Linked DNA regions of Prochlorococcus marinus str. GP2. The protein of the gene in region 2 interacts with the protein of the main gene of each other region in a pairwise test. Links are inferred from orthologs where the notes say so. Each region holds a gene or a part of one and is shown on either strand. Other genes may lie near its edges.

What was found.
Region 1: the proteins of def (region 2) and EU91_RS00445 interact in binary tests that used the Escherichia coli proteins (3 or more experiments, as listed by UniProt). The link is inferred for Prochlorococcus marinus str. GP2 from one-to-one orthologs.

Annotation. Positions count from the first base shown.
Region 1 is NZ_JNAH01000008.1:367,194-376,428, forward strand. The notes cover bases 6,430-9,235. They hold EU91_RS00445 (aspartate-semialdehyde dehydrogenase), read right to left. Parts: upstream 8,446-9,235; coding sequence 7,414-8,445; downstream 6,430-7,413. Other genes in these bases: EU91_RS00455 (ribonuclease J), read right to left, coding at 6,430-6,434; dapA (4-hydroxy-tetrahydrodipicolinate synthase), read right to left, coding at 6,515-7,417; tig (trigger factor), read left to right, coding at 8,570-9,235. Also shown: EU91_RS00475 (aspartate kinase), read left to right, coding at 1-503; excinuclease ABC subunit UvrB, read right to left, coding at 511-2,550; EU91_RS00465 (DUF561 domain-containing protein), read right to left, coding at 2,580-3,356; tRNA lysidine(34) synthetase TilS, read left to right, coding at 3,442-4,452; more of EU91_RS00455, read right to left, coding at 4,449-6,429.
Region 2 is NZ_JNAH01000003.1:57,147-66,514, forward strand. What follows is about bases 3,495-6,433. They hold def (peptide deformylase), read right to left. Parts: upstream 5,298-6,433; coding sequence 4,692-5,297; downstream 3,495-4,691. Other genes in these bases: EU91_RS07305 (ABC transporter ATP-binding protein/permease), read right to left, coding at 3,495-3,978; EU91_RS07300 (hypothetical protein), read right to left, coding at 4,021-4,299; EU91_RS07295 (histidine triad nucleotide-binding protein), read right to left, coding at 4,346-4,687; EU91_RS07285 (alpha/beta hydrolase family protein), read left to right, coding at 5,370-6,433. In the rest of the region: accC (acetyl-CoA carboxylase biotin carboxylase subunit), read left to right, coding at 1-100; EU91_RS07325 (YggT family protein), read right to left, coding at 118-423; psbX (photosystem II reaction center X protein), read left to right, coding at 513-698; EU91_RS07315 (Ycf66 family protein), read left to right, coding at 779-1,711; EU91_RS07310 (chlorophyll a/b-binding protein), read right to left, coding at 1,712-1,987; more of EU91_RS07305, read right to left, coding at 1,996-3,494; more of EU91_RS07285, read left to right, coding at 6,434-7,295; EU91_RS07280 (aminotransferase class V-fold PLP-dependent enzyme), read right to left, coding at 7,292-8,545; EU91_RS07275 (SufD family Fe-S cluster assembly protein), read right to left, coding at 8,545-9,368. UniProt on the Escherichia coli protein: Removes the formyl group from the N-terminal Met of newly synthesized proteins. Requires at least a dipeptide for an efficient rate of reaction. N-terminal L-methionine is a prerequisite for activity but the enzyme has broad specificity at other positions.

The DNA.
Region 1 (9,235 bases), on a different replicon or contig from region 2:
TTAATCCAATCAATGAAAAACAAGATCAACCTGAAGTAAGAGGAATTGCATCAGATAAAAACCAAGTTCAGGTAAGCTTTCGAAAACTGCCTGATCGTCCAGGTGTAGCAGCATCGATATGTTTAGCATTAGCTGAAAATAATTTACTTATCGATACTATTGTTCAATCTGAAAGAATTTCCTCTTTAAAAACTAAGGATATTAGTCTTACAATGAATAAACAAGATAGAGAAAAAGCTAACTTAGTTTTTGAGGCCTTAACAAAAAAATTACCCGGATCATACATTGAAGATGGCCCTGCTATAGCAAAAGTAAGTGCTGTAGGAGCAGGAATGGCATTTAAAGTTGGGACGGCTGGAAAAATATTTAGAGCATTGGCTGACCAAAATATCAATATTGAAATGATTGCCACGAGTGAAATTAGGACTTCATGTATTGTCTTAGAAAAAGATTGTGACAAAGCAGTTAATGCGATTCATAATCATTTCGAATTAGAAAAATAAGTTATTTTTAATTATTTCTTGCCAATTTTTGTCTTAATTTTTTGATTCTATCCCTCAAATTTGCTGCTTCTTCAAAATTTAACTCTTTTGCAGCGTCTTTCATTTTAATTTCTAACTTTTCTATCAAGTCAGGCAATTCTTCAAGCAAACATAGATTATCACTGGAACTGAGAATTGCGTCAGTTTTGTTATTAACTATATTTATTAAATCTTTAGATAAACCACCAGCATCTAGTTTTCTGGAAAGTTCTAGAAAAGATAATATTGAATTTTCTATTTTTTTGCCTGCAGGTTTTGGAGTAATACCATTGACTTGGTTATATTTTTTCTGAATAGTTCTCCTTCTTTCAGTTTCAGATATTGCTCTTTTCATTGAATCTGTGAAGTTATCTGCATAAAGCAAGGCAACACCTTCAACATGTCTGGCAGCTCTTCCTATTGTTTGAATCAATGACCTTTCTGCCCTCAGAAAACCTTCTTTATCAGCATCTAAAATGGCGACTAAGGATACTTCTGGAAGATCTAGTCCCTCTCTTAATAAATTAACTCCTACCAAAACATCATATTCGCCCATTCTAAGGTCTTGAATAATTTCAATTCTTTCAATTGAATGGATTTCGGAATGCAAATATCTAACTCTTACTTTATTTTCTGATAAAAAATCAGTTAGATCTTCAGCCATTCTCTTAGTAAGTGTTGTCACAAGCACTCTTTGATTCTTTTGAGCTCGAATTCTTATTTCAGATAACAGATCTTCTATTTGGCCTTCACTAGGTCTTACATCAATGACAGGGTCTAATACCCCAGTTGGTCTTATAACTTGCTCAATAAATTCACCATCACATTGATCTAATTCCCATTGACCAGGGGTTGCACTTATAAATAATGTCTGTTTTGATTTTTCCCAAAACTCTTCACATTTTAAAGGTCTATTATCTGCAGCACTTGGCAATCTAAAACCATGATCTATTAAAACTTTTTTTCTAGATTGATCACCGTTGTACATCGCATGAAGTTGAGGACATGTCACATGACTCTCATCAACTACCAACAACCAATCTTTAGGAAAGTAATCTATTAAGCATTCTGGCGGTGAACCTTCCTCCCTACCTGATAAATGACGAGCATAATTCTCAACTCCATTACAATAACCAACCTCTTTAAGCATTTCTAAATCATATTTTGTACGTTGTTCTAGACGTTGAGCCTCTAATAATTTTCCTTCGTATGTAAATTTATCGAGTTGAGTTTTTAATTCACCTCTAATTGCACTTATTGCACTCTCAAGTCTTTCTTTTGGAGTCACAAAATGCTTCGCTGGATAAACGCTAACTTGTTCCAAACTTTCAAGTATTTCTCCTGTAGTAGGGTCAACATATCTAATAGCCTCGACTTCATCACCAAATAACTCAATTCTTATTAATCTATCTTCATAAGCTGGACCGATTTCTAAAACATCACCTTTAATTCTGAATCTACCTCTAGTAATTTCAATATCATTTCTAGTATATTGATTTTCAACGAGAGACCTCAAAGAAGAACGTAGATTTATTGATTTTCCCACTTCAAATTTAACTGCAGCTTTTAAATACTCACTCGGTATACCAAGACCATAAATACAACTTATTGAGGCTACAACAATTACATCTTTTCTTTCAAATAATGAGCGTGTTGCAGAATGCCTAAGCATATCTATTTCTTCATTAATTGAAGCAGTTTTTGCAATGTAAGTATCACTTACAGGTACATAAGCTTCAGGTTGATAATAATCGTAGTAAGAAATGAAGTACTCAACAGCATTTTTTGGAAAAAATTCCCTTAATTCATTGCATAATTGTGCAGCCAACGTTTTGTTATGGGCTAAAACAAGTGCTGGTCTTCCTGTTTGTTGAATTACATTTGCAATGGTAAATGTTTTACCAGTTCCAGTAGCACCTAAAAGAGTCTGAAACTGTTTACCATTATTTACACCTTTAACTAATTTTTTAATAGCTTCTGGTTGATCTCCATTTGGTTCGTAAGGAGCTTGAAGTTTATAGTTGTTCATCAAGCCAGTAGTTAAAGGATATTTCTATACTAAGAAATTTTTTCTCCAATTATTGAATTTTTTAAAGATTCTTTTAAGCCCCTAACAACCGCGATCATTGATATTAAATCATCTAATTTATTAACCACAGATCCAACGCCAACTGCTGAGGCTCCAGAGGATATTGCTAGTGGACAAGTTACTTGGCTTAATCCAGAGGCACTCATGATTGGTATATTCAGAGATTGTTTCTTAAATTCTTGATTAATAGCATAGGTAGCTGAAAGAGTTGGTACTGATTTTTCAAAAAAACCTTGAATTCCTGGAGAGAAAGGAGTAGAACTGGTACCACCTTCTGTTTGAATAATATCAACGCCTTCTTCCACTAGCTTTAAAGCAAGATCAACTTGTTTATCAATAGGCATAGTATGAGGAACAGTTACTGATAAAGGAAAATTAGGCAATAAATCCCTCGTCTCTTTTGTAATGTTTAAAACTTTTTTATCTGAAAAATGAATGCCTTTTTCATAAAAAGTATCGTAATTTCCTATCTCAATTAATGATGCGCCTGCTTTTATACAATCTTTAAAAGATCGAGGCACTACTGAACTAACACAAACGGGTAGTGTTGAATTCTTAAGTGCTAAATCAACGAGTTCAGGTTTACAAGCAATATCGACAAGATCTGCACCTCCTAATGAAGCAGCCTCAACAATTATTTTTACAGACTGAACATCGAAATTATTCAATCCTGAAATAACTTTGAGTAAGGATTTACTTCTTAACTCTTCTTTGATTTTTTGTGGCAAAAGATTAATCAGACTCATTTACTTAATGAATTTATTACCCGATTGTGACATTGTTTTAGTAAAACAGTGCATTTTTTAAAAAATATTATCTGAGCAACACAAAATGACTGATAAAAAATTAAGTCAGAAAAATTGGTCATCATGGCATCATCAGCTTCACAAGGAGATTCTTACCAAAAAAATATTAATTCCCAAAGGATCCAATATTTTAATAAGTGTTTCGGGGGGGCAAGACTCAATGACCTTATTAACCCTAATTAATGACCTAAAAAAACTACATAATTGGTCTATTAGTGTTTGGCATGGTGATCATCAGTGGCACGAAAAGTCATCACTATATGCTCTTGAATTAAAAGATTATTGCGAAGATAAAAATATTTCATTCTCTTTTGATCAAGCAAATAAAGAAAGTATTTCTTCAGAAGAAAAAGCACGAGAATGGAGATATAAAAAATTATGTGAAAGAGCCAAAACTTTATTAAATAAAAACCAGCAAAAACATAATATTTATTTGTTAACTGGTCACACGAGTAGTGATAATACAGAAACATTTATCCTCAATTTATCTAGAGGAAGCAATTTTGCAGGTCTGAGTAATATTGAGAGTAAAAGATTAATCGAAAATCAAATTTATTTAATAAGACCAATATTAATTTTCAGTAGGGAAGATACAAAACAATTTTGCAATGATATGAAGATCCCAGTTTGGGAAGATCCTACAAATTCAGATCTTAAATTAAAAAGAAATTTAGTAAGAAAAAAAATTATTCCTACCTTAGAAGTCATCTATCCTGGTTGTTCTGAAAGGATAAATAATTTTTCCCAAAAAATGAGCAAATACAATAATGAACGTAATGATCTTAGTGAACTAGCGTATTTATATTGTAAAGATGTTAAAGGTATCGATAGGAATCTCCTAAATGGTATGTGTATTGAAGCGAGGTGCACAATTTTAAATAGATTTTTAAAAGAAATATCTGCAAAGCAATGTAGTTCTAAAAATCTGACAAAATTAGCAACTTCAATTTATGAAAAAAATAAAGGTCAAATTCATATGCAAGAGTCTTTAAAAATTGTTTGGGATAAAAACTATATAAATTTTGAAAAAAGTTAAGATGTTACAGCAGATCTTCTCCTTCTTGTTCTACCTTCAAATGAATCTTCTGTAGCAGTCTCAGCTAATGGATTCTGAGAAACTTTTGGACTTTTTTGGGTATTTTGTGGGTTATTTGAACTATTAGGATGATTATTGTTTGATTTCTTATGGAAATTATTATTATTTCTATTTCTATTGGAGAAATTTTGCTCTTCGGTAATCTTTGGAATATAAGCACGAGTTCCACTTGGAGCAGGTTGAACTAAACACAAAATAAGTGGTTCAACTTGTAATTCTCTTCTCATTCTTCTCGATAAACCATTTTCAATTTCTCTTTGTACACCAATCCAATCTACCTCAAAATTATTCGGCCCAGTTTGTCTGGATAATTGTTTCCATCTATTTTCTAGGACCCAGCTTATTTCTCGTTCTGTCCACATAGACATTTTTCTTGGCTCTGCAGTAGTAACAACTCCTCTTAAATTAACTCTAGGAGGCGCAACCATCTTCCCATCTGTACTAATAGGAGCTAAAACAGTTACTACACCATCCCCAGCTAATTGCTGTCTTTCCTTTAATACGCGAGCATCTACTATCCCATTTCGTGAGTTATCCAGCAGTTCAACACCAGCTTTTACAGGATCACCCTTTTGAATAGAATTAGGTGTTAACTCAACTACATCTCCATTTTCAATAATTAAGATATTATCCTTTGGAACCCCCATAGTTTGTGCACTTTTCCCATGACAAACAAGCATTCTATGTTCTCCATGAACAGGAACAAAAAACTTAGGTTTTGCGAGTGCCAACATTAACTTTTGATCTTCTTGAAAACCATGACCAGAAACATGAATATTCTCACCCTTTCCATAAACAACCTTTGCTCCGAGTTTCATTAATCTATCTATTGTATTTACAACAGAAATAGTATTACCAGGAATTGGGCTGGCTGAAAATATTACAGTATCAGTAGTCTTAAGACGAACATGCTGATGTTCACCACGAGAGATTCTGCTTAACGCTGCTAGGGGTTCACCTTGACTTCCAGTCATTAATAGTAGGGTTTCTCTATCTGGTAAGTCTCTAATTTGCTTGATAGGAACAAACAAATCATCTGGACATTTCATATAACCAATATCTCTTGCCTTAGCAATAACGTTTATCATAGATCTACCTAACAAACCGACCTTTCTTCCATGTTTCATGGCCAATTCTAAGATCATTGTCACTCTATGCACAGAACTAGCAAAAGTGGTAAGGATAACTCGTTCTTTTGCCTCTGCAATATGTTTTTCTAAAGAAGGATAGATAGTCTTCTCAGAAGGACAAAAACCTGGAACTTCGGCATTAGTAGAATCACTGAACATGCATAAAACACCCTTCTCTCCGTAATGCACCATTCTTTCAATATCAAATTGCTCTCCATCTACTGGCATATGATCAAACTTAAAATCTCCCGTGAAAATAATTGTGCCAACAGGTGTTGTAACTGCTAAAGAAAAGCTATCGCAAATAGAATGGGTATTTCTAATAAATTCAACAGAAAAATGTTGTCCTACTTTTACAACATCTCTTGGATTTACTGTCTGTATAGTTGTTCTATCAGATACACCTGCTTCCTCCATTTTTCCTCTAAGCATTGACATTGCCAGTCTTGGACCATAAATAATGGGAATATTAAAATGCTTTAAATGATGAGAAATACCTCCAATGTGATCTTCATGCCCGTGAGTGACAATCATTCCTTTTATTCTTCTTTGATTTTCTTTTAAAAAAGTTGTATCAGGCATAACAACGTTTACGCCATGCATACCATCAGATGGGAAAGCTAGGCCAGCATCAACAAGCATTAATTCATCACCATATTCAAAAACGCAAGTGTTTTTTCCTATTTCATGTAGTCCTCCAAGAGGTATTACTCGTAGAGCTGGCGTATTACTTTTAGATCTAGATGAATCATGAGTAGATCTATTTACAGTTGAATTTGTACTTGATTGCATAATTTTGAAATTTATGAAGGCCTGCTTGTAATCAAATAAGGTTTATTTAAATTTAATTATCAAGTTGAAAATAATCCCTATTATAAGGAATTCAGGATAAAAGATAGTTGCTTTTTCATGTCCTTGGTTAAAGGTGACAAAGGACTTCTAGGATTACCTACATCCCATCCCGATAGCTCCAAAGCAGCCTTAATTGGGATTGGATTAGTAGTCATAAAGAGTGCTTTGAAAAGAGGCTGAAGTTTTTCATGAATAGCAAGAGCATTGGAAACCTTTCCACTTTGAAAAGAATGAATCATTTCTTTCAATTGCAATCCAACTAAATGACTTGCAACACTTACTACTCCTACAGCACCTACAGATAACATTGGAAGCAACAATGAATCGTCGCCACTATACACAGAGAGTTCGGAGCCGCAAATAGCTCTTAGTTCTGTTACTTCTTCTATTCTACCGCTTGCAGCTTTAATACTGAGAATATTTGAGAAATCCATAAGTTTCTTCACAGTATCAGGTAATAAATTGCATCCAGTCCTGCCAGGAATGTTGTAGAGCATAAGAGGCAAATCCTTTGCAGATTTAGCAATAGAACTGAAATGTTTATAGAGACCTTCTTGAGGCGGCTTATTGTAATAAGGAACAACGACCAAAGCACCGTCGGCACCTGAGTCGTAAGCTTTTTTTGTAGCTTCCACAGCTTCGCTTGTACAATTGCTACCAGTGCCAACTATTACTTTACAGCTTGCATCCAAAGATCCTTTTACCGCAATAAATAAATCATGCTGTTCAGCCCATGAAAGAGTCGGAGATTCTCCAGTAGTACCGCACAACACAATTCCATCGGAACCGTTTTCAAAAAGATAATTTGAAAGTTTTATAGCTAGTTCATAATCTACATCTCCATTCTCAGTGAATGGAGTAACCATTGCAGTTAATATTCTTCCAAATAGTGGATTATTACACTCAGTTTTGTCTGCAATCATTTTTTTGGAATTAATAACTCAGCTATTTGAACAGCATTCAGAGCTGCTCCTTTTCTTATTTGATCTCCACATAACCATAATTCTAATCCATGAGGCTGACTTATATCAGTTCTTAGCCTGCCAACAGCAACATTATCCCTCCCCATAACATCATTTGGCATAGGAAATCTATTATTTTTGTAATCCTCAATAACTTCAATTCCAGGAGATTTTTTTAATTCTTTAAGAGCATCTTTAGGCTCAACTACATCGGCAAATTCAATATTAATCGATTCAGAATGTGCTCTCAGTACTGGGACTCGAACACATGTAGCAGAGAGCTTTAAATCAGCAATATTTAATATTTTCCTTGTCTCGTTAACCATTTTCATCTCTTCTTCGCAGTAATTATTTGAAAGCATAGGGGAATTATGTAAAAACAAATTAAAAGCAAGGGAGTATGGCAAAACTTCACTTTTTTGAGGATTTCCTTGAAGATATTGTTCAGTTAAAAGTTTTAGTTCCTCCATCGCCAGTCGGCCTGCACCACTGACAGATTGATATGTTGAGACAATAACTCTTTGAATAGTCGAAAGTTTGTTTAATGGAGCTAAAACTAATGTCAACAAAATGGTAGTGCAGTTTGGATTCGCTATTACCCCATCATGATTAAGTACGTCACTAGCATTAACTTCTGGGACTATAAGAGGAACGTTCTTATCTAATCTGAAAGCACTTGAATTATCTATCAGTAAAGCATTTTGATCAATAATGGTAGACAACCATTTTTTTGAGATACTTCCGCCAGCTGAAGCCAAAACTAAATCAAGATTCTTAAATTCTTCCTTAGTTGTTTTTTTTGTAACTAATTCTTCATCTTTCCAAATAATTTTTTTTCCTTCTGACCGCTCTGATGAAAGCAAGACCAATTCTGATATTGGTAAATCACGTTGTTCAAGAATTTTTAGCAATTCAGATCCCACAGCACCTGAAGAACCTAAAACAGCAACTTTTAATGGCCTGTTGGGCAAATACGGAGATTGTCTCACACTTTAAAATGATTTTTATAAATAGATTGACTATTTTTTTTACTTTATCAAAAAATTAACTTTCAAGGAAATCACATAATGTGAAATAATTAAGATTCTGCTCATAGTAATAACTTAGAAAAACATGGCTAAAGATGCACTAATAGTCAAAACAAAGCCTCTGCCTCAAAGTAGAATCTCATTCGAATTAGAAATACCATCTGAGACATGCAAAACGTGTGTAAATGAAACAATCAGTTCTATCAGTCGTTCAGCTAAAATTCCGGGATTTAGACTTGGTAAGATTCCTAAACAAGTCTTAATCCAAAGAATTGGCATCACACAATTACATGCTTCTGCTCTGGAAAAAATTATTGATAAATCATGGCAAGAAGCGTTAAAAATAAAATCTATAGAGCCACTAAGTGAGCCAGAATTGGTAGATGGATTTGAATCTTTACTTGCAAAGTTTAGTCCTGAAAAATCACTTAAGGTTACTCTTCAAACTGATGTTGCCCCAGAATTAAAACTTAAAAAATCCAAAGGACTAAGTGTTGAAATATCAAAGACAAAGTTTGATCCTAAGTCAATAGATGAAGCGCTAGAAAAATCTAGAAATCAATTTGCAAACATTATTCCAGTTACCAATAGAGCAGCAAAATTAGGAGATATTGCTGTAGTTAGTTTCAAAGGAAAATATAAAGATTCTGGTCAGGAGATTGATGGTGGAACAAGTGAATCAATGGATCTTGAGTTAGAAAAGAACAAAATGATTCCCGGTTTCGTTGAGGGAATCGTAAAGATGAAAATT
Region 2 (9,368 bases):
AACAATTAACTTTCATCTAACTTTACTGAATAAATCTAAATTTAAGCAGGGTAAGATTCATACTAAATATGTAGAAGAAGAATTATTGCCAAATTACTGAGAAATAATTACTTATTTCTATGAAATATTTGTATTTAATGCAAGTTTTATAAGCCCTTGCTGACCGACCAAAATTTCTCTTAAAAAGCTTATAACTCCGATCCAAATTACGGGTCCAACATCAACACCTCCAATAGGAGGAATTAGTTTTCTTGTTAAATTAAGAATAGAGCTTGATGGTATTGAAATTAATAACCATAAACCTTTACTTAAATCAATTTTTGGGTACCAAGTAAGTATTAATCTTATTAGAAAAACTATAGTTAGATATGAAAGAGAAATTCCTAAACTAATATCTAAAATTTGAAGAGAGTTTACAAGCAAGAAATCACAATTATTTAACTCATCTTAATAAATAACCCATTGAAACGTATTTAATTCGTATTATAAATTGAGAATTTAATATTTAAAAAGTGTTTCAAATCTCAAATTTATTACTAGCCGCAGATTTTTCTGCTGAAGTTGCAAATAATTCAGCAGTTGGAATGATAGGTAGTTTTATTGCGGCTGCTTTACTAATCGTTATTCCAGCCACTGCATTTTTGATTTTTGTTAGCCAGAAAGATTCCCTCGATCGTACTTCTACCGGAAGACGCTAGTTTTTGTAGAAGTTTTAAGTACACTATATATATAGGGGATATAAATAACCCTTTAAAAAATAAATTTTTGGAGAAAGAATGTGGTCAATGCTAGTCTCAATTGGGCCAGTATTGTTGGTATAGTTCTCGCGGTATGTGGAGGAGGCCTTTATTTCTTAAGGTCCTTTAAGCCTGCCTTGGCAAGGGATTATGATGTTTTCTTCGCAGCAATTGGACTTTTGTGTGGAGGAATATTATTTTTTCAAGGTTGGAGGTTAGATCCTATCCTTCAGTTTGGTCAGTTTTTACTTGCAGGAACTACAGTTTTTTTCGCATATGAAAGTGTGCGATTGAGGGGAGTTGCTACTGATCAAGCTAGAAGATCATCTTATTTTGATGATGATCCTATTTCTGATGGTCCCAGAAATTCTAGAGGCCGATTTAATAACGATTATGATAGGTTTGAAGAATCCGAAAGACCATCCAGAAGATTTAAACCTCAAGAAGATGAATTTGAAGAAGATTATATGGAGGGGAGATCTCGTAGGAGGAATGTTTCAAGAGCGATACCCTCAGCTGCAGCAAGTAGAAGTAGGCCATCTTCAAGAGAAATAAGTCAGTTTGAAAATGACGAACCTATAAGAAGGAGAAGAAGACAGACTTCTGAAGTTAGAAATAGTAAACAACCAGAAACAAACAACTTTGGTGAAAGAAGAAATTTATCTCGCGATGAAGTTAAAACAGGGTCTAGACCCAGAATGAATCGTACAGTTTCTAAACAAGATAATATCTCTGCTCCTACTGATTCTTCTCCATTAAGAAAGAAACCTACTAGATCCTCTATTAGGCAGCAAACTTCAACAACTCAAGTAGAAGATGCTTCATTTAAAGATGCTAATCAAGCCAAAAAACCACGTGAGACGCGTAGAGTGAGCTCTTCAGTTAGATCAAGTTCAAAAAATCAAAATAGTAGATATAACGTTGGAATAAACAAGAAGAAACCAAGAGATAACAGTTCTAGATTTGATGATTAATTATAAGATTCCTGCCCATTTTAAAAACGATTGTTTACTAAATAATTCAATCAATACTATTGCAAGGAAGCCAATCATTGCAAATCTTCCATTAGTTATTTCAGAATAACTACTCCATCCAAATTTATATTCATCTTTAATTTCTATAGTTTTTTCATCTAATTTATTGTCTTCAATTTGTTCATTGATCTGATTCGGATCTTTTTGCTCTTCTATAAAACTCTCATTTTCTAAATTAGTGATTTCTGAGTTAGTTTGTTCTTCTTTAGAATTCATTTTTTTTGTTAATCCTTAAAATTATACTTATCAGAAGTCAATAATTTCCAGTCTCCTTGTCCATTTAATTCTAAAATATTTTCGTGAAAATCTTTTAAGCTAGGTCTATGTCCAACACTTATTAGAGAAAGTTCTCGTTCCTTTAGTAAACTATATAGTTTTTTTTCAGTGTTAATATCTAAAGCACTTGTTGCTTCATCAAGTACTGCAAATCTTGGAGAATTTAGTAACAGTCTTGCAAAAGCTAATCTTTGTTGCTCGCCTAGGGAAAGAATTCGTGGCCAATCTTGTTTTATATCAAGATTAGGATACCGATCCACTAAGGTTTTTAAATTTACTTCATGTAGTACAGAAGTAAGATGTTCATCACTAAATTTCTTAACTTCTGTGGGATAACATAATTGTTCTCTTAAAGAACCAAGTAACATATATGGTTTTTGAGGTATGAATAATAATTCCCCAATTTTTGGTTTTTTAATTACTCCTTGATCGGGTTCCCATAAACCACTAATCATTCTTAGTAAAGATGTTTTTCCGCATCCAGATGGTCCTACAACCAAAAGTGATTGATTATTGTCGATGCTTAAATTTAAATTTTTAATGATTGTTTTATTTGATCCTGGTGGGCAAAGGTCAGCATTATTAATAAGAATTGAGGGGTAATCTGAAATAACGTTTTGATTGCTTGTTGGGTTGGTTTGACTAATGGATTCAACTTTTGATTGGAATCCTTCTAATCTGCCAATGCCAGCAGTAAATTTTGCAAGTTCTTCGATTTGATTAACAATAAAAAATAACGAACCTTCAACCATTCCAAATGCAAAGCTTGCCTGAATAAAGCGTCCATAATCAATATCACCTCTAAAGTAAGGAATTGCCATTATTAGATATGGAAAGAAATTTCCAGCATAATTAATGGATCTTCTCATGACGTCTATTATTACTCTCCATATAATCAGTAAATTAAAGTTTCTCACCACTTCTCCTAATCGCCTTTCAGTTTCACTTCGCTCAGGATTCTCCCCAGAGTAAAAGGCTATTGATTCAGCATTATCTCGAATATGAACTAAGCCATATCGAAAATCTGCTTCATATCTGAGTTGATCAAAGTCAATCTTTACAAGATTTTTTCCAGCAATTAAAAGGATAGAAGTTGCAAATGCAGCGTAACCGAATAAAGAAAAAGTAAGTGTTGTACTAATACTCCATAAAATAAGAATATTAAGTGAAAATGTTAGTAGGGCATCAAAAATACCTAATGTGAAAGAAAGACTTTGACCGGTAAAAGCTCGAGTATCATCTGTGATTCTTTGATCAGGATTATCTACATCGGTTTGTTCTTCATCATTGGGATTTAATTGGTAATAGGCTTTATTGGTCATATAATCTTTGACTAAACTTTTTGAAAGCCATTCTCTCCAAATTATTCCTAATTTATATGTAAAAAATATTTGGGAAACACGTATAGGTAGAGCCACAGCGAAACAACAAGCGTAAATCCCTAATATCCGATAAAACCCATCTTCTTGTTTTTCTACTAAAGCATTTGTTAAATCTCTTGCTATGAAACCAATACCTGCGTTTATTCCGTTTACAGCTAAAAGCATTAATACAATTATCGCAAGGAATAACCAATGTAACCATCTTCGGTTTTTTAATTGACGTCTCAAGCTAAAAAAGCTGCCTGATCCAATTAGAAATAAGGCAGAGAAAAGCAATCCCCAGCTACCAGCCCAAATCGAATTGACAGTACTTACCACACCTCCAAAATACTTTTCAAGAAATATTGGTTGAAGGTTTTCAAAAAAACTAATTATGCCTGTAAGACCAACAAGTACTACTCCACCAACACAAAATAAAAGAGAAATCAAAAGCCATATGAATTGAAGTCCATTGCATTGATCTATTGGAAGAAAAAATGGCTGAGACAGCTTCCTTAATTTTTGTAATTGGTATAATATTTTGGATTTATTATTAACTTCTTTATTCATTACTCGACTAGTTTTATAGAATAAATTATAACTTTTAGCAGTCTATTGACCAAAGCCGATAAATGAAAGTGCCCAGTCAGGTAAATTTAAGTAATTTAAGATTGTAGTATTAAATTCATGAACTTTTGGGAAACATTTATCTAATACCCACCATAAGAGAAAAGGTAGATTAAATAAAATTTGTAATTGCCATTTATAAGTTAAAACCTTCCATATTTTTATTAATTTAGTTTTGAGAGAATCGTCTAGATCTTCCCAATTTTTTGAGACTAAATTGAATAAATTTTTGGATTTTGTATTTAAGGAATCTGGTGTATTCATTATGTTTTTACTTATTTATAACCCATAAACTTTTCTTTCGAGAGTTTTAACCTGGGGGCCAATTCATTTTTCTTCCAGATAAAAAATGAATATGTAAATGAAAAACTGTTTGTCCCGATTCTGCTCCAGTATTAATTACTGTTCTCCAATTAGTTAAATTTTTTGATTTAGCTATTTTGCTACCAACAAAAAGTAAATGCCCTAACAAATTTGCATCCTCTTCAATACAATCTAATAGGCTGATGATTGGCTTTTTTGGAATCACTAAAAAATGAAATGGTGCTTGCGCTTGGATATCGTTAAAAGCAATACAAAACTCATCTTCATAAAGCTTATCGCAGGGTATTTCTTCATTAATTATTTTTTGAAATATTGTAGTTTCAGTCATTAGATTAATTAATAGAAATTACATCTTCTTCGTTAAACCCTTCCTTTATAAGTTCTTTGTTTAAATCATCTTTTGATGTAACTCTATCAACAAATAGTATTCCGTTTAAATGATCCATTTCATGTTGAATACACCTCGCTAGAAGTCCATCGGCTTTCATTTTCCGTGGTCTACCCATTTCATCCCTAAATTTTAATTTAATAGTTGATGGTCTTACTACATTCAAATAGACGCCAGGTATACTCAAACAGCCTTCTTCGTATGAATTAAGAGTTGTTCCAAAGTCTGTAATTTCTGGATTGATTAATATTAAAGGTTCTGCTGCTGAATCTTCAAAATTTACATCTATCACAAGAAGCTCCTTGTTGATGCCAATTTGTGGTGCGGCAAGTCCAATTCCTTTAGCTGCATACATGCTTTGAAGCATTTCTCTAGCAAGTTTTCTAATCGATTCGTCAACTTTAGTGATTCTTTTGGAATTTTTTCTCAACACATCATCACCAAGTTTATAAATATCTAGAGATGGCTTACCTGTTTGTTCTTTTGCAATTTTTTCTGAGCTTCCACTTGTTCTTGACTTTTTTGCAAGTTGTGAAAAATGGTTTGCCACGTTAAAAAGTTTTTAATTAAGAGTTTAGCTATAAAAATACTAGCACTTTAATTTACTTTCTTTATATTTTAAATGAGTAATGATGATAAGTTAAAAGTTAGGCAAACTGAATCTAAAAAAAATGCTTACAAGGAATTAACTATTATTAGGGATATCATTTTTTGGATTGATGTTGTTGGTGAAGGTCAAAATGAGAATGCTATTTTTGCAAGACCATTTAATGATAAAGGGGCGTTTCCTCAGAAATTAACAAGTAAAAAGCATAATATTAAAAATAATTTTCATGGATATGGTGGTAAAGCATATAAATGTATAAATTTTAAAAATAATTTTTATTTAATATGGATAGATCAGATTACTAAGGCAGTATGGTTTCAAATTTTTAAAGAGGCAGCGTCAAATTATAGAAGTCAAAATATATATCTCGATTCAGTTCAAGAACCTAGACAACTATCTAAATCAATTGATGGAAATTTCGATTCTTCATTTGTCATTTCTGAAAAAAATTTTTTGTATGGAATTTGCGAGATAAATAATAGAGATTATTTATTTTCTTTAAATTTAAAAAAAACTAAACAAGATATTCATCGAATTAAAAAATTTAAAAATTTTGCTGGAGAATTATCTTCTAATACTTCTGCTAGATTACTTTCTTGGATAGAGTGGGATTCTCCATATATGCCCTGGGACAAAAATGATCTGTTTTTTGCTCAAATAGATCTAGATGGAGAGGTACAAAAAATAAAAAAATTCTCAAATAAGCTTATAAATGCGAAAAAAAACGTTTCTTTTTTTCAACCCTATTGGATAAGTGAAACACTTTTAGTATGTTCTGAAGATAGTTCTGGATGGTGGAATTTGTTGTTTTTAGATATTAATGAAATTGAGAATATTTTTATTAAGAAAAGAGTAGAGAGAAATTTGCTTGAATATGGAGCACCACAATGGGTCTCCGGAATAACATTTTTTTCAGGGACTATAAAAAATTTATTTTGCCTAGCAAAAAAAGAAAATAATTTAATAGTGGAACAATATAAAAATCTTAAATTTGTTAAGGAATTTTCTACTCCTTTTACTTCAATAAGTGATTTCAGTGTTTTTCGAAAAAAAGTTCTTTTAAAAGGTTATGGATCTGATTTTTTGGGAATTGTATTTGAAATTGATTTTGAAAAAAAAGTTTTATCAAATTTTTCTGAGCAGATATTTTTTGATCATATAAAAGATTGTTCAAAACCTGAAACATTTTGGTTTAAAGGTTTTGAGGCTCAATCTACTCATTCTTTTCTTTATAAGCCGCTTGTTGAAAATTTTAGAAAGCCACCGCTCCTTGTTAGAGCACATAGCGGGCCAACTTCATGTTTTGATGGATCATATAATTCTGAAGTTCAATATTGGACGTCGAAGGGATTTTTTGTTGCTGAAGTCAATTATGGAGGATCATCAGGATTTGGCAAAGAATATAGAGAGAGGTTGAATTCTAAATGGGGTATTGTTGATTCTTATGATTGCAAATCACTAGCTCTTGAATTGATTAAATCAAATCAAGTTGATAGTGAAAAAGTAGTAATTTTTGGGAATAGTGCTGGTGGTTTAACTGCCCTGAATTGTTTATTATGTGGGTCTATTTTTAAAGCAGCAATTTGTAAATATCCTGTTATTGATTTGAAGGATATGCATTACAACACTCATAGATTTGAAAAAGATTATTTAAATTCTTTGATAGGAAATTATGCAAAAAACCATGATAATTATATTAATAGATCCCCGATAAATTATATTAACAAAATAAAAAAACCTATCTTATTGTTTCATGGAAAAAAAGATGCAGTTATTTCTTATAAACAAACTTTAAAAATTCAAGAAATTTTGATTCAGAATAATAAATATTCAGAAGTTATTTTTTTTGATAATGAAGGGCATGGTTTTAGAAATATTGAAAATAAAGAAGTAGTAATGAAAAAATCTCAGGAATTTTTAAAAAATGCTTTGAATATTTAAGAATTGATTTTTAGAAAATCAATAGTATCTTTTAATTTTTCTATAAAAATATCAATTTCTTCCTTATTGGTTGTGAAATTCATGCTGATCCTAGCTGTTGATTTAATTCCAATGTGTCTGTGAAGAGGTTGACAGCAATGGTGGCCACTTCTGATGCAAATTCCTTTTGAATCAAGAATTTCAGCAATATCATTTGAATGTATATTTTTTATATAAAAGGTGGCAAGTGAGGCTCTGTCTGGGTCTATCTCCGGCGATGGACCTATGATTTCAATATTTTCTATTTGATTTAATTTTTCAAATAAATATTTAGTAATAGTCTTTTCATATTCATGAATTTCATTCAATCCAATATTTTTAATATAATTAATTGCTTCTGCAAGACCTATTGCTTCTGCAATGGCAGGAGTTCCAGCTTCAAATTTGTGTGGTAGCTCTGCCCAAGTACTTGTTTCTTCAAAAACATCTTGAATCATTTCGCCACCTCCAAAGAGAGGAGGAATTTTTTCTAGGATTTCTTTTCTTGACCAGAGGAAACCAATACCTGTAGGACCGCATAGTTTATGTCCTGATCCAGCTAAAAAATCTATATTAAGATCAATTACATCCATTTTTTGATGCGCCAAACTTTGGCATGCATCTATTAACACTAAAGAACCTTTTTGTTTAGCTAATTTAGTTATTTCTTTGATTGGATTACAGCACCCTAGTGTATTACTAACATGTACTAGGCTAACAAGTTTAGTTTTAGATGTAAGTTTTGATTTAAAGTCTTCTATATCTAATTTCCCATCTTTATCTATACCGATAAATTTTAATTTGCATTTATTTTTTGCTGCAATCATTTGCCATGGAACAATATTGCTATGATGCTCCATTATTGATAAGAGAATTTCATCGTTTTCTTTTAATGAATATTCTCCCCAAGATCTAGCTACTAGATTGATTGCCTCAGTAGCATTTCTTGTGAAAATAATTTCTTTTGCTGAATTCGCTTTTATATATTTGCTGATTAAATATCGTGCATTTTCAAATTCTTCTGTTGCTTTAGTACTTAATTGATGTGCCCCTCTATGTACATTGGCATTAAAGTTTTTGTAGTATTCATTAATTTTTTCTAAGACTTGTATTGGTTTTTGTGTGGTTGCAGCATGGTCTAAATAAATAATTTGCTCATTACAATTTAAGTTCTTATTTAAAAGAGGAAAGTCTTTCTTAGTTATTTCAGGAAAATTTTGTATTGTTTCCATTAAGCCTCATTTAAAAGTTTATCAAGCAAATCCCATTTATCTTTTGAAATGGGAATAAATGAAATTATTTCTTGAAAGTAAGAACTTAATTGTAGTTTACTTGCTTCTGTTAATGTGATACCTCTTGTTCGCATATAAAAAAGTTCTTCTTCATTTAGTTGCGAAATTGTAGCTCCATGTTTGCATTTGACATCATCAGCAATTATTTCTAATTGAGGTTTGGTATCTATTTGTGCGAGATTTGATAAAAGTAAATTTCTGCTTAATTGGGAAGCATCAGTTCTCTGGGCAATTTTCGGAACTATTATTGAACCTTCAAATATTGCATGTGATTTATCATCAGCAAGTGATTTATTAATTTGATCTAGAAATCCATTTGGGCCATTAAATTCAATTTTTGCATAGGTTGAAATTTGCTCATCTTTTTTGGTTATTTGCATACCTTTGATATTTGTTTTAGCGTTTCCCTCAGATTGTTTAATACTAATTTCAAATCTCGCGTAATTGAATTTGAAATGTAAAGATCCTAAGTTGTAAGCACTATTTTTTTGTTGAATTACATTGAGAGAATTTAATAGATTGGATCTGTTTTCACCGTAAGAAACAACACCATGATTTATGGAACTATTTTCTTTCAAGCAAAAGAAAGTTGATTGAGATAATGAAGAGTTTTCTTTACCAAGATTTACTTGTAATAATTCAATATCACAATTCTTTTCTAAAAATATTACGAGGGTTTTTGCTTTTAAAGAATTTCTTGATGCATTACTAAAAATTTCAATAGGAGGAATTTTTGATCCATTTATTTTTAATCCCAAAATAT